Regions from separate parts of the Pseudomonas bubulae genome, predicted to be linked through region 1. Evidence: predicted binding sites of a transcription regulator. Region 1 holds the regulator's gene; each other region holds the start of a gene.

Region 1 (6,422 bases):
CAACTTGTGGCGCCGTTTGCAGCGCATCGGTTTGTCCGGGCCGTTGTCCCGTGATCTGCTGGCGCAGGTGGCCGGTATCGAAGAGCCACGCCAGGCGTGGCGGATGTTGCTGGCGCACCTGGCGCGGATGATTGCCACGCCGGAGCTGGAGCCGCTGGAAGAGGGTGGCGTAATCGCCATGGTGGGGCCCGCCGGGATGGGTAAAACCACCACCCTGGCCAAGCTGGCGGCCCGTTATGTGCTCAAGTACGGCGCGCAGAATATCGCCTTGGTGAGCATGGACAGTTTCCGTATTGGCGCCCAGGAACAACTCAAGACCCTGGGGCGCATCTTGAATGTGCCGGTAACCCATGTTGCCCCCGGCCAGTCGCTGGGCCAGACCCTTGAACCGCTGGTGCGCAAGCGCGTGGTGCTGGTCGATACCGCGGGCCTGCAAGCCAGCGACCCGGCGTTGCGCCTGCAGCTCGAAAGCCTGGCGGGGCGCGGAATCAAGGCCAGGAATTATCTGGTGTTGGCCACTACCAGCCAGAAGCAGGTGCTGACGGCCGCTTACCTCAGTTACAAGCGTTGCGGGCTGGCCGGTTGCATCCTCACCAAACTGGATGAAACCGCGAGCCTGGGCGAAGTGTTGAGCCTGGCGATCAGTCACGAGCTGCCGGTGGCTTACCTCACCGACGGCCCGCGGATCCCGGACGATCTTCATCTGCCGCGGCGTCACCAGCTGGTGAGCCGCGCAGTGAGTGTGCAAATGCAGGAAGAACCCAGCGAAGAGGCCATGGCCGATATGTTCGCTGATATCTACCACAGCCCACCCAAGCGGGTCGGCTGAGGTAGTCAAGATTACGTTGAAATGTACCTACATCGGCTGGTCTGAAGGTTTTGTTCCGCAGGGGAACGAGCAGCCAACGCATGTAGCCGCGTCTAAGTAAGACAAGGTAAAGAAAGATCATGGGCAGCATGCATCCCGTACAGGTGATCGCAGTGACCGGCGGCAAGGGTGGCGTCGGTAAAACTAACGTGTCAGTCAACTTGTCCATCGCATTGGCCGAGCTGGGCAGGCGCGTTCTGTTGATGGACGCGGACCTTGGGCTGGCGAACGTCGATGTTTTGCTGGGCTTGACCCCAAAATTCACCCTGGCCGATGTGGTCGAGGGGCGTTGCGAGCTGCGCGACGTATTGCTCCAGGGGCCCGGCGGGATCCGCATCGTGCCGGCGGCCTCGGGCACCCAGAGCATGGTGCACCTGAGCCCGGCGCAGCATGCCGGTCTGATCCAGGCCTTCAGCGACCTGGGCGACAACCTCGATGTGCTGGTGATCGACACCGCCGCCGGGATTGGCGAGTCGGTGGTCAGCTTTGTCCGCGCAGCCCAGGAAGTGCTGCTGGTGGTGTGCGACGAGCCGACCTCGATCACCGACGCCTATGCGTTGATCAAGTTGCTCAACCGCGATTACGGCATGAACCGCTTCCGCGTGCTGGCCAATATGGCGCAAAGCCCGCAGGAAGGGCGCAATCTGTTCGCCAAGCTGACCAAGGTTACCGACCGTTTCCTCGATGTGGCCCTGCAATATGTGGGCGCCGTGCCTTACGACGAATGCGTGCGCAAGGCCGTGCAAAAACAGCGCGCCGTCTACGAAGCGTTTCCGCGCTCCAAGTGCTCGCTGGCGTTCAAGGCCATTGCACAGAAAGTTGACACCTGGCCGTTGCCAGCCAACCCGAGGGGGCATCTTGAGTTCTTTGTCGAACGCTTGGTGCAGCAGGCAGGGGGGCGCTTTTAATGACGGCCAGCGGTTATCGCATGTACAGCAAGTCATCCCGTGACAGCCAGTACGAGCTGATCGAGCGCTACGCGCCCCTGGTCAAGCGCATTGCCTACCACCTGCTGGCGCGTTTGCCGGCCAGCGTGCAGGTGGATGACCTGATCCAGGCCGGGATGATCGGCCTGCTCGAAGTCTCGGGCAAATACGACGCCAGCAAGGGCGCGAGTTTCGAGACCTATGCCGGCATCCGTATCCGTGGCGCGATGCTCGATGAAGTGCGCAAGGGCGACTGGGCACCGCGTTCGGTACACCGCAATACCCGCATGGTCAGTGACGCCATTCGGGTAATTGAAGCAAAAACCGGTTGTGACGCTAAAGATCATGAAGTTGCGGCCGAACTCCAGTTAAGCCTTGATGATTATTACGCCATCTTGAATGACACCCTGGGCAGCCGCCTGTTCAGTTTCGACGATCTGTTGCAGGACGGCGAACATGAAGGGTTGCATGAAGATGGCGCGAGTGCCCACACGGAGCCGTCGCGCGACCTTGAAGATGAACGCTTCCAGGCCGCGCTGGCCGATGCGATCGCCCATTTGCCCGAGCGTGAACGGTTGGTGCTGGCGCTGTACTACGACGAAGAACTGAACCTCAAGGAAATCGGCGAAGTGCTGGGGGTCAGCGAGTCCCGGGTCAGCCAGCTGCACAGCCAGTGCGCGGCACGCTTGCGGGCTCGTCTGGGGCAGTGGCGCGCGCACTAGGGCCCTTGATACCTGTGGGAGCGGGCTTGCCCGCGATGGGATCGACACGGTGAATCAGACAGACCGCGTCGACCCCATCGCGGGCAAGCCCGCTCCCACAGTCGATTAGGCGTGTTTGAAAACGAATTGATTGAATGGCGTGCCCTGCACATGGGTGCGTTAAAGACTGCTTGGAGGTCGAATTGGACAAGAACATGAAAATCCTCATCGTTGATGACTTTTCAACGATGCGGCGGATCATTAAAAACCTGTTGCGTGACCTGGGGTTCACCAACACGGTCGAGGCGGACGACGGCACCACCGCGTTGCCGATCCTCAACCTGGGGCACATCGACTTTCTGGTGACGGACTGGAACATGCCGGGCATGACCGGCATCGAGTTGCTGCGCCATGTGCGTGCCGACGAAAAACTCAAACACTTGCCGGTGCTGATGGTGACCGCCGAGGCCAAGCGCGAGCAGATTATCGAAGCGGCCCAGGCCGGTGTTAATGGATATGTAGTCAAGCCGTTCACCGCTATCGCACTCAAAGACAAAATCGAAAAGATCTTTGAACGCATCGGTTGAGCGGTTGCCTTGGGGGCACTATGGAGCATAAAGATTGCACACAGGCCGATTTTGAATCGACCCTGAAAAAACATGCCCACGAATTGGTCGAAAGCCTTGAACGAGGCCAGTTTGGCGATGCCGTGCAGTTGATTCACGAGCTCAACCAGACCCGTGACCGCGGGCTGTATCGTGAAGTCGGCAAGCTGACCCGCGAACTGCACAGCGCCATTGTCAATTTCCATATTGATCCAGGCATGCCGCAAGCCGAAGAGGTGTCGCAGATCACGGATGCCACCGAACGTTTGGCTTATGTTGTGAAACTCACGGAAGCGGCGGCCAACCGGACCATGGACCTGGTGGAAAACAGCACGCCACTGGTCAATGGCCTGGGTCAGGAAGCCAAGGAACTGAGCGCGGATTGGGGGCGTTTTATGCGCCGCGAAATCGGTGCCGAAGAGTTTCGCGAGCTGGCGCGTCGGATTGACAGTTTTTTGACGCTCAGCGAAACGCAAAACACCATCGTGTCCGCCAATCTGACTGATATTTTGCTGGCTCAGGATTTCCAGGACCTGACCGGTCAGGTGATCAAGCGGGTGACGCAACTGGTCACGGACGTGGAGAGCAATTTGCTCAAGCTGGTGCTGATGGCCAGCCAGGTCGATCGCTTTGCCGGGATCGAGCACGACCGCGATGCATTGCGCGCTGAAAATAATTTGCAAAAAAACCAGGCCAAGGGTGAAGGTCCGCAGATTCATGCCGATACACGTAATGACGTCGTATCCGGTCAGGATGATGTTGACGATTTGTTGTCCAGTCTGGGTTTTTAGGACTTGAAGAGGCGTGCGGGCGCTGTTGCCCGGCGTCGAAGAGCCTATTTCAAGGAGCACCTACATGAGCTTCGGCGCCGATGAAGAAATCCTTCAGGATTTCCTGGTTGAAGCCGGCGAAATTCTGGAGTTGTTGTCCGAACAACTGGTCGAGCTGGAAAGCCGACCGGATGATGCGGATCTGCTCAATGCCATTTTTCGCGGTTTTCACACTGTAAAAGGGGGCGCCGGCTTCCTGCAGCTCCATGAGTTGGTGGAGTGCTGTCACATCGCCGAAAACGTCTTCGACATCCTGCGCAAGGGTGAGCGCAGCGTTGACGCGGAGCTGATGGATGTGGTGCTTGAGGCCCTGGATGCGGTCAATGGCATGTTCAGCGAAGTGCGTGAGCGCAGCCCGATCACTGCCGCGACTCCCGAGTTGCTGGCGGCCCTGGCGCGCCTGGCCGAGCCTGCTGCTGTGCAAGCAGCGGTTGTTGCAGTGCCTGAACCGGTGGGTGAAGCCCCAGTGACCGATATCACCGACAGCGAGTTCGAGCAGTTGCTCGATTCCCTCGATGCGGTCAAGGCGGCCGCGGCCGAGCCTGAAGCGGTGGCCACAACACAAAGCACGACCAGCGACGAAATAAGCGACGCCGAGTTTGAATTGCTGCTCGACCAATTGCACGGCAAGGGCCAGTTTTCGATGGAAGCGGCGGTGGCCACTGTGGCCGACGAAGCGCCCGCCGTGGCCGCCGAAGTCAGCAATGAAATCACCGACGATGAATTCGAAGCTCTGCTTGATCAATTGCATGGCAAGGGTTCGTTCAATACCGATGGGCTGGACACCGCGACCGCGGCACCTGCCGAGCCTGCGGTCACTGCCGTGGTGCCTGCGGGCGACCCTGACCTGATCAGCGATCACGAATTTGAAGCCCTGCTCGACCAGATGCACGGCAAAGGCAAATTCAGCGCCGACTCGGCAGCCGTGGTGGCTGCAGTTGCCCCGGCCAAGCCGGTAGCGGCGGCACGACCGGGCCCGGCCCGTGGCGCGGCTGCGCCTGCAGAAAAACCGGTGGCCAGCGAGGCTGAAACCACCGTGCGCGTCGATACCGCGCGGCTCGATGACATCATGAATATGGTCGGCGAACTGGTGCTGGTGCGTAACCGTCTGGTGCGCCTGGGCCTGAACAGTCATGACGAGGAGATGGCCAAGGCGCTGTCCAACCTCGACGTGGTCACCGCCGACCTGCAAACCGCGGTGATGAAAACGCGGATGCAGCCGATCAAGAAAGTTTTCGGCCGCTTCCCGCGCCTGGTACGGGACCTGGCACGGCAGCTGAAAAAAGAAATCAGCCTGGAGCTGGTGGGCGAAGAGACCGACCTGGACAAAAACCTCGTCGAGGCCCTGGCCGACCCGCTGGTCCACCTGGTGCGCAACGCCGTCGACCACGGCTGCGAAACCCCGGAAGAACGCGCCGCTGCCGGCAAGCCGAGCTGTGGTCGGGTGATTTTGTCGGCCGAGCAGGAGGGCGACCATATCCTGCTGTCGATCTCTGACGATGGCAAAGGCATGGACGCCAACTTCCTGCGTTCCCTGGCGGTGAAAAAAGGCTTGATGGACAAGGATGCGGCCGATCGCCTGAGTGAAAACGACTGCTACAACCTGATCTTTGCCCCGGGTTTTTCGACCAAGACCGAAATCAGCGATGTGTCCGGGCGTGGCGTGGGCATGGACGTGGTGAAAACCAAGATTGCCCAGCTCAATGGTTCGTTGAGTATCGAGTCGGCCCTGGGCCGTGGTTCAAAAATCGTCATCAAGGTGCCCCTGACCCTGGCCATTATGCCGACCCTGATGGTGATGCTGGGTAATCAGGCGTTTGCTTTCCCGCTGGTCAACGTCAACGAAATCTTCCACCTCGACCTGTCGCGCACCAATGTGGTCGACGGTCAGGAAGTGGTGATCGTGCGCGACAAGGCGCTGCCGCTGTTCTACCTCAAGCGCTGGCTGGTGGCATCTGCTGCCCACGAAGAGCAGCGCGAAGGGCATGTGGTGATTCTCTCGATCGGCACCCAGCGCATCGGTTTTGTGGTCGATCAACTGGTCGGCCAGGAAGAAGTGGTGATCAAGCCTTTGGGCAAGATGCTCCAGGGCACGCCAGGCATGTCGGGTGCAACCATCACCGGTGATGGTCGTATTGCCTTGATTCTGGATGTTCCGAGCATGCTCAAGCATTACGCATCACGGCGTATTTGATTCTGGTGCCTCGGGGCTCGTGCCCCGTACCGCCTAACGGAGTGTTTATGGTAGTCAAGGTCCTGGTGGTGGATGATTCCGGTTTTTTCCGCCGTCGTGTCTCGGAAATTCTGTCGGCTGACCCGACGATTCAAGTGATCGGCACCGCCACCAACGGCAAGGAAGCGATTGATCAGGCGCTGGCGCTCAAGCCGGACGTGATCACCATGGATTACGAGATGCCGATGATGGATGGCATCACTGCCGTGCGCCATATCATGCAGCGCTGCCCGACCCCGGTGTTGATGTTCTCCTCGCT
Region 2 (6,422 bases), 1.3 Mb from region 1:
CCTGATCCGCGCCAAACAGCACGATCGCCGTCGAACCCAGTTTGAAACGACCCAGCTCGGCACCTTTTTCCAGGTGGATCGGCGCACGGGCAGCTTCGTCGTAACGGAAGGTTTTCAGCTCGCGTTTCGGCGGGGTAACCAGACCGGCAAACACGGTTTCAATGGATGCCACGATCATGGCACCGACCAATACCACGGCCATCGGGCCGCGCTCGGTGTCAAAAATGCACACCGCACGCTCGTTGCGGGCAAACAGCTCCGGCACGTTTTCGGCGGTGGTCTGGTTGACCGAGAACAGGCGCCCCGGCACGTAGATCATTTCACGCAGGGTGCCCGCCAGTGGCATGTGCACGCGGTGGTAGTCCTTGGGCGACAGGTAGATGGTGGCAAATTCGCCGCCCATAAACTGGGCTGCTACTGCAGCATCGCCACCCACCAGCTCCAGCACGCTGTAGCTGTGGCCCTTGGCCTGGAACACGCGGCCGTGTTCGATCGGGCCCAGCTGGCTGACCGCGCCATCGGCAGGGCTTAGCACCGCACCCGGAGTTTGATCCAGCGGGCGGGCGCCGTCTTTCAGGGCGCGGGTAAAGAAGGCGTTGAAGTGCTCGTAGGCGGTCACGTCTTCAACCAGGGCCTGGGACATGTCTACCTGATAACGCTTGGCGAACCAGCTGGTGAACGCATTCTTGAACCAGCGTACGCGGCATTCGGCAATACAGCCGGCCAGGCGTGACAGCAGGTGATGCGGCAACAGGTACTGACTGAGGAGGAACAAACGCTTTTTCATTCAAGGTCCTTAATTTTTTACAGGTAGCTCGACGGGGGTGTCGGGGTGGTTGCCCCATTCGCCCCAGGAGCCGGCGTAGCCTTTGACGCGCGGGTAACCGAGCGCCTTGGCGACGAGATAGGTAAAGCCGGAACGGTGGTGGGTCTGGCAGTGGGTAATCACTTCTTTGTCTGGCGTGATGCCCAGATCCTTGAGGATCTGCGCCATGTCCGGGCGGATACGCAGGTTACGGGTTTTATCCATGCCGGTGGTCCACTCAAGATGCTTGGCCCCGGGGATATGCCCGCCCTTGGCCGCCAGCACTTTTTCGCCGCTGTATTCGGCGGCACTGCGTGCATCCCAGATCGCCAGGTCGGCGGCGCCCAGGCGGCTTTGCAGGTACTCGCGGGTGGCAGTAGGTTCATCGTGCAAGGTCAGCGCCACCGGGCCATTGACGGCGGCAGGCACGTCCTGACTGAGGGCATAGCCTTCGCCAATCCAGGCGTGAATGCCCCCGTCCAGATAGTGGTATGCCTTGTGCCCGATTACATCAAGCAGCCAGATAAACCGCCCGGCCCAGCCGCCGCCTTCGTCGTCATAGACCACATAGACCGCGTCGGGATTGTGCCCCAGCTCGCCGAACAGGGTTTCGAGTGACGCTTGCGACGGCAGCAGGCCGGGTGCCGGTGGCAAGCCCAGTTGCGTGCGTTTCGGGTCGACAAAACGGGCGCCCGGAATATGCCCGGCCTCGTAGCGTGCAACACTGGTCAGGTCAACCAGGATCAGTTCGGGTGCGTCGAGCCGGGCGAGCAGGTCGCCGGGCTCGATCACTAATGGCAAGCCAGAGAAGCCAGGCATAGGAAGCCTCCAGAGCAAAAAGGGGGGATTGTAGCGCTAGCGCCCGCGACTACTAAAGGTATTCAAGGCTTTCTCGATGCATTGGGCCGTTTTGCCAAAGGCTTGCACGCTGGTTTCGGAAAATGGCCCGCCGCCCTGGTCTGCCAGTATGAGCATGACCACGCGACCGTTATTGCTCAGCGAGCGTAGCAGCAGATGCTCGCCGGGGAACAGGCTGCGCAGGCTGTAGGGCAAGACTGCGGAGATCACCGCGTTGTTTTCGGGCGTCAGGCGCACTTGTGCAGGTTGCATCATCAGGCGTTGCAGCGCGGTGCTGTCACTGATGTTGACGGTCAGGTCGAAGGCGGTTCTGCCCAGGCCGGCAATCTGGTTGACGCTCAGGCTGGTCGAGGTCTTGTCGGGGGTGAGTATCATCACCCGGCGCATGCCGCACGCCTGCAAGGCTTCGCGGGCACAGGTGCTCAGATGCATCGGGTTGCTGAATGCGCTGGGTTGCTCCAGCAGCTGCCCGCAATGTTTGCGCCAGGCGACGAGTGCCTCGGCCGAGGGAGGCGGGGCTGCCTGCGAATTGTCCCCGTTGCGGCGTGAGTCCCACGGCCAGAGCAATGCCTGGGCCGGATGCCAAAGGTCGGGGCTGGAGTGATAGCGCGCGCTGCTCGCGGCCTGCTGGTGTGCCTGCTGCTGAACTTCGTCCAGGGGCATTTGCAGGTAAAGGCTGGTGACGTACTGCCAGCGCAGGTTGTGCGGTGTGTCCCAGCCCTGCTGGGCTGACAGCGCCAGGCAGTTGGCCAGCAACACACTGTTGGCAGGCTGGTTGAGCCAGCGCCGCAGGGCCGGGTCGGCGTCCAGCAGTTGTTGCTGACGCAGGGGGTGATGGGTGTCGCGGGCGATATGCAGCACCCTGACCAGGGTGCGGCGCTCTTCGGTGATCACCGTATAACCTTGCATCACCCACCCCGGCAGACGCCACAGCTCGGCCAGGCTGCGGCAGATATCAAACAGTGGCACACCAAAAAGCTGGCGCTCGACTTTACTGGCGCACTCATTGTGCCCGACCACCCGCCGTTCCCAGGTTTCGAGCAGCAGTGGGTGGGTCAGTGCCAGGGCCCATAGCGGTGACAGAAACAGCAGGCTGCTCCAGTAGATTTCCTGCCAGAGCCGCGCCAGGCGATTGCCGAACAGGCCAATGGCCTGTTGTGCGGCGTGCTGGCTGATCAGCTGGATTTGTCGGTAGGCCAGCGGGATATCCTCGATCGCCAGCGCCGGCACATGTTCAAGCAGCATCTGGGTGCGTTTGAGGCCCAGGCGGTTGATCGCCACTTCAAGGCTCTCGGCCGGCTCGCTCAGGCTGCTTTGGGCTTGCTGGTTGGCCTCGCGGATCAGTCTGAGGGCCAGCGCCGGGCTGTCCTGCATAACCTCGGCAATTTCGCGTAACGAGCGGCGACTGTCGTTGAGGGTCTTGAAGACCCGCGCATGGCTGGTTTGCGGGATCGGCAGATCGACGGCGTCCAGGTGTGCAACCCAGGCATCCAGGGTGGTGGGTGTTGATATCGGTGCGCGGGTTTCGTTGGCCATAATGAGGACGCGATGATCATCCAATCTGGGGGTCGAATGGCTTTTCGGCTCTACCGGCTATAGTCTGGCGCAGATTCGCCGATAAGGAGAAGAAGAGTTTTAGCTACGCTGGAATATGACCTTGAACCGACCCAAGAAGTACTTTTATATCTATGGCTAAAATTATCGGCATCATCGTCGTGTTCGCGAGTGTGCTCGGCGGATACGTACTTTCCCACGGCAAAATCGGGGCGCTGATCCAGCCGTTCGAGGTTTTGATCATCGGCGGTGCGGCCTTCGGTGCGTTCCTGCAAGCCAACCCCGGTTACATGACCATGCATGTGATCAAAAAATCACTGGGCATGTTCGGTTCGCGTTTCTCCCACGCTTTTTATCTTGAAGTGTTGGGCCTGGTTTACGAGATTCTCAACAAAAGTCGTCGCGAAGGCATGATGGCCATCGAGAGCGACATTGAAGACGCGGCCGCCAGCCCTATCTTCGCCAAATACCCCACTGTCCTTAAAGATGAGCGCATGACCGCGTTTATCTGCGATTACCTGCGCATCATGTCCTCGGGCAACATGGCCCCCCACGAGCTTGAGGGGTTGTTTGACATGGAGCTGTATAACCTCAAGGAAGAGCTGGAGCATCCTTCCCACGCCGTTACCGGTATCGCCGACGGCATGCCGGGTTTCGGTATCGTCGCCGCGGTACTGGGTATTGTGGTGACCATGGCCTCGCTGGGCGAAGGTGATCAGGCGGCCATCGGCATGCACGTTGGCGCCGCGCTGGTAGGTACCTTCTTCGGTATTTTGGCGGCCTATGGTTTCTTCGGTCCGTTGGCGACGTCTTTGGCTCACGATGCCAAGGAAGAACTCAACGTGTATGAATCGATCAAGGCCTCGCTGGTGGCTTCGGCCTCAGGCATGCCGCCGTCGCTGGCGGTCGAGTTTGGTCGCAAGGTCCTGTACCCCAAGCACCGGCCCAGTTTTTCCGAGCTGGAACAAGTGGTTCGTGGTCGCTGATTTATGGAAAACAACCAGCCCATAATCATCAAGCGCGTCAAGCGCTACGCCGCAGGCCATCACGGTGGCGCCTGGAAAATCGCCTTTGCCGACTTCGCCACGGCGATGATGGCGTTCTTTCTGGTGATGTGGCTGATGACGGCGGCCACGCCCGAGCAAAAGATCGCCATTGGTGGTTATTTCAAAGATCCGATCGGATTCAGCGAAAGCGGCACGCCCTACGTCATCGACCTGGGCGGCACTCCGGCCTTGGCGCCGGACAACACCCTCAACCCTGAAGAAAAACTGCAGCCCCAGCCCGACAAGATCAAGGTAGATGCCGAGCAGGTTGAAAGCATGGCCGAGCAGGTCGAGAAAGAGCGCCTCGAACTGCTGTTGCAGGAGTTGCAGAACAAGGTCGAAGAAAACCCGCAGCTGCGCAAGTTCAAGGATCAGTTGCTGTTTGAAATCACCCCGGACGGCCTGCGTATCCAGATCATGGATGCCGCAAACCGGCCGATGTTTGACGTGGGCAGTGCACGGCTCAAACCGTACTTCGAAGATATTTTGCTGGCCATGGCCGACACCATCAAGGCAGTACCCAACAAGGTCAGCATCAGCGGCCACACCGATGCCATGCCTTATGCGGGGGGCGGTGATTACGGCAATTGGGAGTTGTCGGCCAACCGTGCCAATGCTGCGCGGCGTGCGCTGGTGGCGGGCAGCTACCCGGAAGGGCAGATTGCGCGGGTGGTGGGTTATGCCTCGTCAGTGCTGTTCGACACGGCTAACCCCAATAATCCGGTCAACCGTCGTATCGACATTGTGGTGCTGAACAAAAAGGCCCAGCAGGCGATTGAAGGCGAGCAGGGTGCGGAGTCAGTCAAGCCCCAGGAACTGCCCAAGGCGCCAGTTGACCCGATCAAGCTGCCCGCCGACAAACAGCCACTGCCGATGCATGAAGAACGGCAGAAGCTGAATCTGTTTGACGACCCGCCGCCCTCACCCTAACCCTCTCCCAGAGGGAGAGGGGACTGAGCGCACGCGGCTTCAAGAGCACTGACAATTTGCCCCCTCTCCCTCCGGGAGAGGGTTGGGGTGAGGGGGCTTCTGGCCTGAATCAGTAACTCGACTCAGGCAAGCTGGCAATGATCGAGCGATAGCTGTTCATGCGCTGTTGCTGCACGCGGCCATCTTCCAGGGCCATCAGCAATGCACAGCCCGGCTCGCGGTCATGCTTGCAGTCGCGGAAGCGGCAACGGCCGATCAGGTCGTTGAACTCGATGAACCCCGCCTCGACATCGGCACGGCTGACGTGGCCCAGGCCGAACTCACGAATACCCGGGGAGTCGATCAGATCGCCGCCGCCCGGGAAGTGGAACAAGCGCGCCGTGGTCGTGGTGTGCGTACCCTGGCCGGAAATCTCCGAGAGCGGCCCGACCCGAAGGTTGACCTCAGGCAGCAGGCTGTTGACCAGGGACGACTTGCCAACGCCCGACTGACCCACAAACACACTGATATGGCCGTCCAGTTGCGCTTGCAACTGCTGCATGCCATCGCCGTGATGGGCCGACACTTCCAGCACCGGATAACCCAGTTGACGATAAACCCCCAGCAACGCATTCAGCGCCGGTGCGTTCTGCTCGTCGATCAGGTCAGCCTTGTTGAGCAGCAACAGCGGGCGAATCCCGGCGTGCTCGGCAGCGACGAGATAGCGGTCGATCAGGTTGGCGTGCGGCTCGGGCATGGGCGCGAACACAATCACGATCATGTCGACGTTGGCAGCAACCGGCTTGAGCTGGCCACGGCTGTCAGGGCGGCACAGCTCGGTCTTGCGCGGCAACTGGGCGACGATAACGCCGATGCCCTGATTGCCGGCGCGCCACACAACCGTGTCACCGGTTACCAGAGCGGGCAGGTTGGCGCGCAGGTGGCAACGGAACATCTGGCCTTTGAGCTCACCTTCCTGGGCTTCGACTTCGACCTGCACACCAAAGTGCGCGATCACCAGGCCAAGTTGCTCGGGGCCTAAATCGCCGCCTTCAAGCGCTTCGACGGCACTGGATTCGCGTTTGGCGGCGCGGGCAGCGCGCTCGCCCTGGATCTTTTCGATGCGCCAATTCTGACGACGGTTGAGCTGGCGTTTGGCCATGGGTGTTCCGTGTTGATAAAACGATAAGAAGGGTAAAACGCCGGGGAGTTTAGCACGAGGGCCGCGTGCCTAAGCTAAACTGCGCACC
Region 3 (6,422 bases), 400 kb from region 1:
CGAGATGGGCGTCAGCCAGTTCGAGATCAACCTGCTGCACGGTGATCCGATGCTGCTGGCCGACCAGACTTTTCTGTTCAAGCACCTGCTCAAGGAAGTTGCCCTCAAGCATGGCCTTAACGTGGTGTGCATGGCCAAGCCGCTGGCGCACACGGCCGGCAGTTCGATGCATATTCACCAGAGCGTGGTCGAGGCGGCCAGCGGGCGAAACGTGTTCAGCGACGAAGCGGGGCAGCCGACAGCCACCTTCCGCCATTTTATCGGCGGGCAGCAGGCGGGCATGGCGGACTTTACCGCGTTGTTTGCGCCGAACGTAAATTCCTATCAGCGCTTGTTCCACCCCTATGCGTCGCCGAACAACGCGTGCTGGTCCCATGACAACCGGAGTGCGGGTTTACGCATTCCAGCCAGCTCACCTGCGGCGCGGCGGGTTGAAAACCGTTTGCCGGGGGCGGACGCCAACCCCTACCTGGCAATTGCCGCCAGCCTCGCGGCAGGGTTATATGGCATCGAGCGTGGGCTTGAACCGAGTGCTGCGATCCAGGGTGAGTTCCAGGTGCCCGAGGCGCTGACATTGCCCTGCACCTTGCACGCGGCACTGGCACGCCTGGCCCGTAGTGAAATGGCGATTGAACTGTTCGGCACTGAGTTCATCGAAGGTTACGTTGCGTCCAAGACGCTGGAACTGACCAGCTTCCATGACGAAATCACGCCCTGGGAACGTCGCGTTCTTGCGGCTCAGGCTTGACCGTTTAAATCTGTGGCGCCGGGCCTGTTCCCGGTGGCAGACACAAGGAGCCGTAGGGAAAGCCAATGCACCAGATCTGGAAGTCCTTTAGAGCGTTGTATTTTGCCTCGCTGATGATGTTGATCGGTTCCGGCCTGTTGAGTACTTATCTGGCGCTGCGCCTGGCAGCGGACAATGTCGACGGCCTGTGGATCGGCGCGCTGATGGCGGCCAACTATTTTGGCCTGGTGCTGGGTGGCAAGATCGGCCACCGGCTGATTGCCAGGGTCGGGCATATTCGTGCCTACGCCACATGCGCCGGTATTGTCGGTGCGGCGGTGCTGTGCCACGGGCTGACGGACTGGCTGCCGATCTGGCTGTTGCTGCGGGTGATTGTCGGTCTGGGCATGATGTGCCAGTACATGGTCATCGAAAGCTGGCTTAACGAGCAGGCCGAGGCCAGGCAGCGCGGCGTGGTGTTCAGCCTCTACATGATCGCCTCCTATCTGGGGCTGGTGCTTGGGCAATTGATCCTGGCGGTTCACCCGCAGCTCGGTCTCGAGTTGTTGATGGTGGTGGCCTTGTGTTTTGCCTTGTGCCTGGTGCCTGTGGCCATGACCCGGCGTATTCACCCGGCGCCTTTGCACCCGGCGCCGATGGACCCGAAATTTTTTATCAAGCGTGTGCCGCAGTCGTTGATTGCGGTGATGGGCGCGGGTTTGCTGGTGGGCTCGTTTTACGGTCTGGCACCGCTCTACGCATCGCAGCAAGGGCTGTCTACCGAACTGGTTGGCTTGTATATGGGTAGCTGCATTTTTGCCGGCTTGCTGGTGCAGTGGCCGTTGGGCTGGTTGTCCGACCGTTATGACCGGCCGTTGCTGATCCGTATTTTCGCCGGCTTGCTGGCGGTGGCTGCGTTGCCATTGGCGATCTTGCCGGCGGTGCCCATGCAGGTACTGTTTATTGCCGGTTGCCTGGCGGCTTTGCTGCAATTTTGCATCTATCCGCTGGCCGTGGCCTTTGCCAACGACCATATCGAGCCGGAGCGTCGTGTGTCGCTGACGGCCATGCTGCTGGTGACTTATGGCGTGGGCGCAAGCGTGGGGCCGTTGGTGGCGGGGGTGCTGATGAAACTGTTTGGCAGCCAGATGCTCTATGGGTTTTTCAGCGTGGCAGGGTTGATCCTGGTATGGCGGATTCGCCCGAATGCGGTGACCAACCTGCACCAGGTCGATGATGCGCCGCTGCATCACGTGGCCATGCCCGACAGCATGTCCAGCTCGCCGCTGGTCGCCGCCCTTGACCCGCGGGTGGATGAGCAGGTGGTCCAGGAGCAAATGGTGCAGGAACCGATGGTGGAGGAGCAGGAGCCAGAACCGGAACCAGAGTCCAAAACATAGGCAATACCCCTGTGGGAGCGGGCTTGCTCGCGATGGCTTCAGCGCGGTTTTTCAGCCAGACCGCGCCCTGTGCATCGCAGGCAAGCCAGCGACCACTGTTTCAATAATCATCGTCTTTATCAAACTGGCGCGCCTCGCGCTGCAGTTGATAGACAAACCGCTCGACCTGGCGCTGCACCGCGCCGCTGATGTTGTGAAAGCGCATCCCGGCAAAGGTGATGTTCAGCCGCTCTTCAAAATGCAGGTAGCGCAACTCCACCGGTGTAGACATCAGGCCAAACGGCAGGTCGGCGCTGAAGCGCTCATACACCTGGCCCAGTTGCATGCCCTGGCTGATATCCCCCTCAAAACGCAATTTGCAGCCGGTTGCCGAAACGTCCAGCAACTTGCCCTTGATCGGCGCCTTGAGCTTGTCACCCGCCACTTGCACATTGACCAGATTGGCCAGCCGCAGGGCCGCACGGAACGCATTGCGGCGCTGGTGGTACACCACTTCGTGGGGCATCGCGCCGCGATAACAGCGGTGCTCATGACGGTCATCAATGGTCAGCGCCGTGGTGCACTCCCAGGCGATACGCACGCCATCATGGAAGCCCTCAACCTTGAACGGCACCCCCGCTTCAAGAAAACGCTCACCGTCACGGGGGATCATTTCGTCCAGGGCCATGGTGTTGCTCTCGCGATTAACATCCACCACATAGCTCTGGAAGCGCTGGGTGCGGTCCTGGAAAGTAATGATCAGCGGGTCATGGCTCTCTTGCAGCATCCGCAAGTTGGAGGCAATTTCCAACGGCGTGGTGAGCACCTTTGGCGGTTGCGGAGCATCTTGGGCGTCGAACACGTTTGATCAATCTCCAGACAAAATACAGCGACACGCAAAAGATGGGCATTCTGCCATCATGTTGTGTGTCTCGCTACATGCGGTGGTTGCGCGGGCTCAAGCCTGGCTGTAGGCGCGGTGCTTGTTGAGCATCGAGGTGGTGCCGCGTGCGTCATACAGAGACGGGGCTTCGCCGCCATGGAGGATGCGCAACTGGTTGGCGGTGATCGCCTGCTGGGTCTGGATCGACTGACCATTGAGCAGGTTGGCGGCCTGGCATTTCGCTAGCAGCTGGTTCAGTGCATCGCTCTGGGCGAGCAGTTGTGTTCCCACGCTGGAATGGCTGGCCAGGCTTTCGAGGCCGCTGCGGTTGGTGGCCAGGCCAAGGCTGGCGAGAATTTCGCTGCGTCTGCGGCCATGTTGCTCAAGCAAAATGATCAGCGACTGTTTGCGCGCCAGAATGTTTTCCAGCACCTGCATGTCGCGGCCTTTGAGGGCGATGGATTCGTCCTGTAACAGGCCGAGCAATTGCTCGGCAGGAGCGAGGTCATCGTTGATCAGTTGCAGTAAATTTTCGTCGTGCATGGCGGGCTCTGGGAGTTAAGCGTCCAAAAGCGCGGCACTGGCCGTTGGCCTAGCGCTGGGCTTCCATGTCAAGCAGTTTGCTGGCGATCCGGTCGCTGTCGACTTTGTAGCTGCCGTCCGCGATGGCTTGTTTAAGCTCTGCCACCCGATTTTTGTCGACTACAGGTTGGTCACGCAACGAGTCGCTGATCTTCTGCAACTGTTGAGCCTCTTGGCTGAGGTGAACAGATTCCCCGCTTGGGGCGCTGACGCCGTTTTGCTCAGGGTTTATTGCCGGGGCCGCTTGCGTGGCGCTGCCGGTTTCCTGGTTGGCGTTACTGCGTGTACTGCCGGTCAGGGGCGGGGCGCTGTTGAGACGACTGAAGTCGATGACCATAACGTTAAACCTCGGGGTATTTGGACGCTTGCCATGTTTTCGGCCATACCCGGAAAAACTTTAGGCTCGATTAATCATGGCTTCACACAGAGCTGTACTGATCTGCGTCAAATGACAGTGTAGGAAAGTCGCGAGACTGATGCCAACTTTCCTATAATGCCACTTCTACTTGCCCGGGTGCTGTCACCCTGGCGCGGATAACACGCTTGGAGTTCAGGTTTTTTACCCGTATTTGCTCGCTAAGGCCACCGTCTGACAGGGCTTCGCCGGGCATCTTGACACTTAATGTGCCGCTGCGGGCGCTGATCACCACATGATCGCCCTTGCGCACGGCTGCGGCCTGCTCCAGGTGGGTGAGGGTCAGCACCTGGTCGGTGACCATGGGCCTGAGCAATTTTTGCCCCACGGCCAGCTCGGTGGCGGTCAGGTAGCCCTGGCTGATCAGGCTGACATCGCGCTCGCGCAGGGTCACGTCGGGGTAGTCGATAACCATGCCGCGCTTGAGCGGGTGATTGACGGTGACTACGTCGCGGAACAGTTTGACCTGGGCCGGCACAAAGATGGTCCACGGCGACAGCCCTTCGCAGCGTACGCGCACGATTACCCGGCCCATGGGTTGCGCCGGGCTTTCGAGGGAAGCTGTCAAATCCTTGTCGCACTGGGCCAGGCGCAGGCGCGGGTCAAGATTGTTGACCTGGATCTGATATCGACCCTCGGTCTGGCTGGTGGCCAGGTAGTCTTCAACCGTGAATTCAAGAAAGCCCTGGGTCACGCCGATAAGCTGTTCAGGCGATGTAAACGCGTCAGCCCTGCTATAAGTGCTGAGTGCAAGCAAGGTGCCCGCCGCCAGCGCGCTCAGACCACAGCGGCGCAGACTCGGCAGGAAAGGTCGGTGGCAGGATTTTGTCGTTTTTGCGTTCATGACCGATAAAAAGCAAGCCCCGTGCCGTTTTCGGAATATGCGGGTTGAAACTTGAAGTTTTTAAGAGGAGCTGAGTATGGCCGGAGTGATGGATGCGGTTAACCAGCGCACTCAACTGGTGGGGCAAAACCGCCTGGAGCTGTTGCTGTTTCGCCTGGATGGGCCACAGCTTTACGGGATCAATGTGTTCAAGGTCCGCGAGGTGCTGCAATGCCCCAAGCTGACCCTGATCCCCAAGTCCCACCCCGTGGTATGCGGTGTGGCGAGCATTCGCGGCGCGACCATACCGATTCTCGACCTGGCGATGGCCACCGGCGCGGGAGCCTTGAAGGATCAAAGTAACCCGTTTGTGATCATCACCGAGTACAACACCAAGACCCAGGGCTTTCTGGTGCGTTCAGTGGAACGTATCGTCAATATGAACTGGGAAGACATTCATCCGCCGCCCAAGGGCACCGGTCACGACCATTACCTGACGGCCGTGACCCGTATGGACGAGCAACTGGTCGAAATCATCGACGTGGAAAAGGTGCTGGCAGAAGTCTCGCCATCGTCTGAAACCATCAGCCAGGGCGTGGTGGATGTTGAAACCCAAAGCAAGGCGCTGTCATTGCGGGTGCTGACCGTTGACGATTCGTCGGTGGCGCGCAAGCAGGTTGCCCGTTGCCTGCAATCGGTGGGTGTTGAAGTGGTGTCGTTGAACGACGGGCGCCAGGCGCTCGACTACCTGCGCAAGCTGGTGGACGAGGGCAAGAACCCGTCTGAAGAGTTTCTGATGATGATCTCGGATATCGAGATGCCGGAAATGGACGGCTACACCCTGACAGCTGAAATCCGCAACGACCCGCGGATGCAAAACTTGCACATCATTCTGCATACTTCGTTGTCCGGGGTATTCAATCAGGCGATGGTCAAAAAAGTCGGTGCCGATGACTTTTTGGCCAAGTTCCGCCCTGATGACCTGGCAACCCGGGTAGTTGACCGGATCAAAGCAGCAGACCACAGCTAGGGGCGCAGCCCTTGGCGGTCAAAACGATTTAAGAGGCAGGATCATTTGTCGACGGCTAATTTGGATTTTGAACAGTTCCGGGTATTCCTGGAAAAAGCCTGTGGCATTTTGCTGGGTGAGAACAAGCAGTACCTCGTCTCCAGCCGCCTCAACAAATTGATGGAGCAGCAGGGCATCAAGTCGTTGGGCGAGCTGATTCAACGCATCCAGGCTCAGCCGCGCAGCGGGTTGCGCGAGCAGGTGGTCGATGCCATGACCACCAACGAAACCCTGTGGTTTCGCGATACCTATCCCTTTGAAGTGCTGAAAAACAAGGTGTTGCCGGAGCAAATCAAGGCCAGCCCCGGCCAGCGCCTGCGTATCTGGTCGGCGGCCTGCTCTTCGGGGCAGGAGCCGTTCTCGCTGTCGATGGCGATTGACGAATTCGAGCGCAGCAACCTTGGGCAGCTCAAAGCCGGCGTGCAGATTTTTGCCACCGATCTGTCAGCGCAGATGCTCAACACCTGCCGCACCGGCGAATACGACAACCTGGCCATTGGCCGGGGCCTGTCACCGGAGCGCCTGCAACGTTATTTCGATCCCA

Evidence for each region. The regulator FliA, encoded in region 1, starts transcription of late flagellar genes. The targets are predictions, from matches to a motif close to CTAAAGTTTNNNNNNNNNNNGCCGNTAA.
Region 2: the regulator FliA is predicted to act here: its motif matches at 3,257-3,284, upstream of motA (flagellar motor stator protein MotA).
Region 3: the regulator FliA is predicted to act here: its motif matches at 3,945-3,972, upstream of flgM (flagellar biosynthesis anti-sigma factor FlgM).

Annotation. Positions count from the first base shown of each region.
Region 1 covers NZ_CP146077.1:4,020,744-4,027,165, reverse strand. The annotation lists gene flhF (flagellar biosynthesis protein FlhF) at 1-829, shown strand, start outside; gene fleN (flagellar synthesis regulator FleN) at 949-1,776, shown strand; gene fliA (RNA polymerase sigma factor FliA) at 1,776-2,516, shown strand; gene V6L81_RS18500 (chemotaxis response regulator CheY) at 2,711-3,082, shown strand; gene V6L81_RS18495 (protein phosphatase CheZ) at 3,103-3,891, shown strand; gene V6L81_RS18490 (chemotaxis protein CheA) at 3,956-6,124, shown strand; gene V6L81_RS18485 (chemotaxis response regulator protein-glutamate methylesterase) at 6,172-6,422, shown strand, end outside.
Region 2 covers NZ_CP146077.1:197,296-203,717, reverse strand. The annotation lists gene asd (archaetidylserine decarboxylase) at 1-787, opposite strand, end outside; gene V6L81_RS00990 (rhodanese-like domain-containing protein) at 797-1,624, opposite strand; gene V6L81_RS00985 (HDOD domain-containing protein) at 1,661-3,199, opposite strand; gene motA (flagellar motor stator protein MotA) at 3,352-4,203, shown strand; gene motB (flagellar motor protein MotB) at 4,207-5,193, shown strand; gene rsgA (small ribosomal subunit biogenesis GTPase RsgA) at 5,303-6,334, opposite strand.
Region 3 covers NZ_CP146077.1:4,419,960-4,426,381, reverse strand. The annotation lists gene V6L81_RS20335 (glutamine synthetase family protein) at 1-748, shown strand, start outside; gene V6L81_RS20330 (MFS transporter) at 814-2,127, shown strand; gene V6L81_RS20325 (flagellar brake protein) at 2,228-2,968, opposite strand; gene V6L81_RS20320 (flagella synthesis protein FlgN) at 3,065-3,532, opposite strand; gene flgM (flagellar biosynthesis anti-sigma factor FlgM) at 3,582-3,908, opposite strand; gene flgA (flagellar basal body P-ring formation chaperone FlgA) at 4,060-4,830, opposite strand; gene V6L81_RS20305 (chemotaxis protein CheV) at 4,907-5,839, shown strand; gene cheR (protein-glutamate O-methyltransferase CheR) at 5,885-6,422, shown strand, end outside.